DNA from 2 places in the Streptomyces sp. NPDC042371 genome. Region 2 is predicted to be linked to the other one. Evidence: riboswitches for the same ligand, from Rfam matches in the RefSeq annotation. Region 2 holds a riboswitch; the other holds the start of a gene.
What was found. A riboswitch is a leader RNA that binds a small molecule or an ion and turns the genes downstream of it on or off. The one in region 2 is predicted to bind cobalamin.

Region 1 (3,201 bases), on a different contig from region 2:
CGAGGGGACCGGCGACGAGAGACGAGGCCCTCATGACCCCTCAGGTGACGGACCCGCCGGTGATCGAGCACGGCGGCGGCGTCTGGAGCATCAAGGTCCCGATCCCCGACAACCCCCTCGGCTTCACCCTCGTCCACCTCCTGGACACCGACGCGGGACCGGTCCTCGTCGACACCGGCTGGGACGACCCGGCGTCCTGGGACACCCTCACCGCCGGGCTCGCCACCTGCGGCGTCGCGGTCGCCGACGTGCACGGCGTCGTCATCACGCACCACCACCCCGACCACCACGGCCTCTCCGGCAAGGTCAGGGACGCCTCAGGGGCGTGGCTCGCCATGCACGACGCGGACGCGTCCGTGGTCCGCCGCACCCGCTCGAACCCGCCGGACCGCTGGTACGCGTACCTGGTGGACAAGCTCACCGCCGCGGGCGCGCCCGCCGACCACCTCGCCCCGCTGATCCTGGCCCGCGACGAGGGCCGCCCCCGCAAGCTTCCCGGCCTCGCCCCCGCCCTCCCCGACCGCTCCATCACCCCCGGCGAGCTCCTCGCCCTGCCCGGCCGCCGCCTGCGCGCGATCTGGACCCCCGGCCACACGCCCGGCCACGTCTGCCTCCACCTGGAGGAGGACCATCCGGCGGGCCTGCGCGGCAACGGCCGCCTCTTCTCCGGCGACCACCTGCTGCCCGGCATCACCCCGCACATCGGCCTGTACGAGGACCCCGAGTCGGAGACCGTCACCGACCCCCTCGGGGACTACCTGGACTCCCTGGAGCGCGTCGGCCGCCTCGACCCCGCGGAGGTCCTGCCCGCCCACCAGCGCACGTTCACCGACGCGCCCGCCCGCGTCCACGAGCTCCTGACCCACCACGAGGAGCGCCTGACCGGACTCCTCACCCTGCTCGCCGAGCCCCTCACCCCCTGGCAGATCGCCGAGCGCATGGAGTGGAACCGCCCCTGGGCCGAGATCCCCTACGGCTCGCGCACCATCGCCGTCTCGGAGGCCGAGGCCCATGTGCGGCGCCTGGTCAAGCTGGGGCGCGCGGAGGCCGTGCCGGGCAGCGACCCGGTCACCTTCGTGGCGGTGTGACCCGGAAGGCGCGCGGACCGGCCGGTAGAGTGAGCGCGTCGTCCTCACGTCCGCCAAGGGGGAAGCCGGTGCGAATCCGGCGCTGACCCGCAGCCGTGTGCCACTGAGCGTGGCGAGCCGGAATGCCCGGCGCGGAACGTGACCGGCTCGCTTCATCGGGACCCCCGATGAGCGGCACCGTCGAGGTATACGGAGCCGGAGCCGCCCGGTAGCCGTGCTCGCACGGTCCGTGCCGCCCCGCTCCCCGCAGGGAGAGGCAACCCGCCCCATCATGAACGTTCGTCGCAGCGCAGCGGTCCTGGCCGCCGCCGTCGCCGTGTTCGGCTCGGCCGCGGCACCGGCCGCCTTCGCGGACGACGCGAAGCCGTCGCCCTCGGCCGCGCTCCCCTCGGGCCTCTACGGCAAGACCGACCCCAAGTTCGACGGCGTCTTCCGCCAGTCGTACGCCCTGCTCGCCCAGGACACCGAGGGCGTCGTGCCCGCCACGAAGGCGGTGGACTGGCTCACCGGCCAGCAGTGCGCGAGCGGCGGCTTCGCGGCGTACCGCGCGGACGCCACCGAGCCCTGCAACTCCAAGACGGCGGTCGACAGCAACTCCACCGCCGCCGCCGTGCAGGCCCTCGCCGCGCTCGGCAAGCAGGACAAGACGGTCAAGAAGAGCGTCGACTGGCTGAAGTCCGTACAGAACAAGGACGGCGGCTGGGGCTACAACCCGGGGCTGCCCAGCGACGCGAACTCCACCGGCATCGTGGTCGGCGCGCTCGTCGCGGCGGGCCAGAACCCGGCGGCGATGAAGTCCCAGGACGGCAAGTCCGCCTACGACGCGCTGCCGAAGCTCGCCATGGACTGCGACAAGGACGGCGGCGCGTTCGGTCTCGCCGACGCCAAGTCCGGCAAGCTCTCGCCGAACGCCGACGCCACCGCGGCCGGTGTCCTCGGCAGCCTCGGCAAGGGCCTCGTCGTCTCCGCGCCCAAGAAGTCCGAGACCGCCGCGCCCAAGTGCGCGAAGCCGGACACCGCCGCGCAGGCCGCGGGCAACGGCGTGGGCTATCTGCTCGACACCCTCGGCAAGACCGACGACCACCTGATGTCGTCGATGCCGGGCTCCACGGACCAGCCGGACTTCGGCAACACGGCCGACTCCGTGCTCGCCCTCGCCGCCGCCGGACAGAGCGAGCGGGCCAAGGCGTCCGCCGACTGGCTCGCGAAGAACTCCGCGGACTGGGCGAAGCAGTCGGGCCCCGCCGCCTACTCCCAGCTGATCTTCGCCGCGCACGCGGCAGGCATGGACCCGCGCGACTTCGGCGGCGCCGACCTCGTCAAGCAGCTGAACGCCACGGGCCCGGCCCCGGAGACCGCCTCGAAGTCCCCGTCCGCTTCGGACGCGGACGAGAAGGACGACGACGGCGGCGTCAGCGTCTGGTGGATCATCGGCGTCGGCATGGTCGCGGGCATCGGCATCGGCTTCCTGTACAGCGGCAACCGCAAGAAGAAGCAGCCGTGACGCGGGGCCGTGTGCGGCGCGGCCGCCCGGCAGCCGTGGCGTTCCTCGCCGCGCTGCTGAGTGTCCTCGCCGCCGCGCCCGCCCAGGCCGCCGGTTACCGCTACTGGTCGTTCTGGGAGCGGGACGGCGAGCAGTGGACGTACGCCACCCAGGGGCCGGGCACCGCGACCCCCGACGACGGCGACGTGCAGGGCTTCCGCTTCTCGGTCTCCGACGACTCGAAGGACTCCGCGAAGCCCCGCGGCCCCGCCGACTTCGCGGACCTCTGCAAGGACACCCCGGCGAAGGACGGCCGCAAGCGCGTCGGCCTCGTCGTCGACTTCGGCACGGCGGGCGACGCCCCCGGCGGCGAGCGGCCGCCGAAGCCGCGCACCGCCTGCGCGCAGGTCGCCGAGGACGCCACCAGCGCGGAGGCCCTCGCCGCCGTCGCCAAGCCGCTGCGCTACGACAACAAGGCGCTGCTGTGCGCCATCGAGGACTACCCGAAGTCGGGCTGCGGCGAGCAGGTCTCCGGCGACGGGGACCCGAGCGGCAAGGAGACCGTGACCACCGAGGCGCAGGCGAACGCCGACGACGGCGACGGCGGGCCCTCCGTGGGCCTGATCGCCG
Region 2 (3,201 bases):
CCCGGACACCAACTGGTTCATCAAGGACCTGCCGCTGCTGATCGCGTTCGCGGTGCTCGCCGCGTACACCTACTCGTCGGGTCTGCGCGCGCCCGCGCTGATCGCGTTCGTGAAGGACGGTCTGATCTATCTCGTCATCGCCGTCGCGATCATCTACATCCCGATCAAGCTCGGCGGCTTCGACGAGATCTTCCAGGCCGCGAACGAGAAGTTCTCAGCGGCGAACGACGCGGCGGGCAAGCCCGTCGCGGGTCTCGCACCGGGCGAGACGGGGCAGTGGACCTACGCCACGCTCGCGCTCGGCTCCGCGCTCGCGCTGTTCATGTACCCGCACTCGATCACGGCGACGCTCTCCTCCAAGAGCCGCAACGTGATCCGCCGCAACACCACGATCCTGCCGCTCTACTCGCTGATGCTGGGCCTGCTCGCGCTGCTCGGCTTCATGGCGATCGCGGCCGGGGTCAAGGTCGAGAACGGGCAGCTGGCGATCCCGCAACTGTTCGAGAACATGTTCCCCGACTGGTTCACCGGCGTCGCCTTCGCCGCCATCGGCATCGGCGCGCTCGTGCCCGCGGCGATCATGTCGATCGCGGCCGCGAACCTCTTCACGCGGAACATCTACAAGGACTTCCTCAAGCCGGACGCGACACCCGCACAGGAGTTCAAGGTCTCCAAGCTGGTCTCGCTCCTGGTGAAGGTGGGCGCGCTCGCCTTCGTCCTCACCATGGACAAGACGGTAGCGATCAACTTCCAGCTGCTCGGCGGCATCTGGATCCTGCAGACGATGCCCGCCCTGGTCGGCGGCCTGTTCACGCGGTGGTTCCACCGCTGGGCGCTGCTTGCGGGCTGGGCGGTCGGCATGGTCTACGGCACGGTCGCCGCGTACGGCGTCGCGTCGCCCACGCAGAAGCACTTCGGCGGCTCGTCCGACGAGATCCCCGGCATCGGCGAGATCGGCTACATCGGCCTCACCGCGTTCGTCCTGAACGTGGTCGTGACCGTGGTCCTCACCTTCGCCCTGAAGGCGCTGAAGGCCCCCGACGGCGTCGACGAGACGTCTCCGGAGGACTACACGGCGGACGCCGGTGACGCCGGTGTCATGGAGGAACTGCCGAAGGCGACAGCGGGCTCCGGCCACTGAGCCGACCGCTGCCGCACGTCTGCCGTACGTCTGCCGCACGTCTGCCGCACGGCACAGCGTACGACGAAGGGCCGCCGGGAAACCGGCGGCCCTTCGTCGTACAGCTCTGCGATCCGACACAAGATGTGGGCCTGCTTCAGTAAGCCAACACAAGATGTATGCTCGTGCTCGCTGTCGCCGCAGGGGAATCCGGTGCAAGTCCGGAACTGTCCCGCAACGGTAGACGTGTACGCATTTGTCGTACGCGGAGTCCGAAGACCTGCCGGCAGTGCACCCGTGTCGACCGACCCGGGTGCCGACCGTCCGGGCCTCGTGGAATGGGCCGGTGGACGCGGTACGCCGCCCTGCCCGGGTGCGCCCGTGTGTGCCATCCCCTCCCCCAGGCCCAGAGCCGAGCGAGGGAGAGCTCCACGTGACCATCGCGCCTGCCGAACCTGCGTCAGCGCTGTCACCGCAGCCCATCGACAGCACCGAGGGTACCGACGCGCCAGGGACCGCGCTGCTGCGCACCCTGACCGACCTCACCGCCGACCTTCCCGACGCCGATCCCGGCCGGGTCGCCGCCGCGGCGCTGCGCGGCCGTTCGGCCAGGGCCGACGAGGCGGAGCTCCGGACGCTCGCGACCGAGGCGGCCGCGGGGCTCATCTCCGAGGACCCCACGTACTCGAAGCTCGCGGCCAGGCTGCTCACCCTCTCCATCGCCGCCGAGGCCGCCTCCCAGGGCGTGCGCTCCTTCACCGAGTCGATCGTCGTCGGCCACCGCGAGGGCCTGATCGCCGACCGCACCGCCGACTTCGTGGGCGCCCACGCGGCCCGGCTCGACGCGCTCGTGGACACCGCGCTCGCCGACGGCGCCGACTTCCGCTTCGGCTACTTCGGCCTGCGCACCCTGCACAGCCGCTACCTGCTGCGCCACCCGATCACCCGCCAGGTCATCGAGACCCCGCAGCACTTCATGCTGCGCGTGGCGGCCGGTCTTGCGGAGGACGAGAGCGCCCGCGCCCTCGACGAAGTCGCCGCGCTGTACGGCCTGATGAGCCGACTGGACTACCTGCCGTCCTCGCCGACGCTCTTCAACTCCGGCACCCGCCACCCGCAGATGTCGTCCTGCTACCTCCTCGACTCACCGCTGGACGAGCTCGACTCCATCTACGACCGCTACCACCAGGTCGCGCGGCTCTCCAAGCACGCGGGCGGCATCGGGCTCTCCTACTCCCGCATCCGTTCCCGCGGCTCCCTCATCCGCGGCACGAACGGGCACTCCAACGGCATCGTGCCGTTCCTGAAGACCCTGGACGCCTCCGTCGCCGCCGTGAACCAGGGCGGTCGGCGCAAGGGCGCGGCCGCCGTCTACCTGGAGACCTGGCACTCCGACATCGAGGAGTTCCTGGAGCTGCGCGACAACACCGGTGAGGACGCGCGCCGCACGCACAACCTCAACCTCGCGCACTGGATCCCCGACGAGTTCATGCGCCGCGTCGCCACCGACCAGGAGTGGTCGCTGTTCTCACCGGCCGACGTGCCCGAGCTCGTCGACCTGTGGGGCGAGGAGTTCGACGCCGCCTACCGCAAGGCCGAGGCCGCCGGGCTCGCCAAGAAGACCATGTCGGCCCGGGACCTCTACGGCCGCATGATGCGCACCCTCGCGCAGACCGGCAACGGCTGGATGACCTTCAAGGACGCGGCCAACCGCACCGCCAACCAGACGGCGGAGCCCGGCCACACCGTGCACTCCTCCAACCTCTGCACGGAGATCCTGGAGGTGACGGACGACGGGGAGACCGCCGTCTGCAACCTCGGCTCGGTGAACCTCGGCGCCTTCGTCGACCCGGCCACGCAGGACATCGACTGGGAGCGGCTCGACGAGACCGTCCGCACCGCGGTGACCTTCCTCGACCGCGTCGTCGACATCAACTTCTACCCGACCGAGCAGGCCGGGCGCTCCAACGCCAAGTGGCGCCCCGTGGGCCTCGGCGCGATGGGCCTCCAGGACGTCTTCTTCCAGCTGAAGCTGGCCTTCGACTCCCCCGAGGCGCGCGCCCTGTCCACCCGCATCGCCG

Region 1: linked by a shared signal. The riboswitch ahead of AC068B_RS01885 (prenyltransferase/squalene oxidase repeat-containing protein) and the one ahead of AC068B_RS06445 (ribonucleoside-diphosphate reductase subunit alpha) in region 2 are both predicted to bind cobalamin.

What each region holds. Positions count from the first base shown of each region.
Region 1 covers NZ_JBWKAP010000001.1:420,830-424,030, forward strand. Annotated here, with positions in the region: gene AC068B_RS01880 (MBL fold metallo-hydrolase) at 33-1,088, shown strand; cobalamin riboswitch at 1,113-1,236, shown strand; gene AC068B_RS01885 (prenyltransferase/squalene oxidase repeat-containing protein) at 1,360-2,592, shown strand; gene AC068B_RS01890 (SCO2322 family protein) at 2,589-3,201, shown strand, end outside.
Region 2 covers NZ_JBWKAP010000002.1:167,670-170,870, forward strand. Annotated here, with positions in the region: gene mctP (monocarboxylate uptake permease MctP) at 1-1,141, shown strand, start outside; cobalamin riboswitch at 1,300-1,422, shown strand; gene AC068B_RS06445 (ribonucleoside-diphosphate reductase subunit alpha) at 1,554-3,201, shown strand, end outside.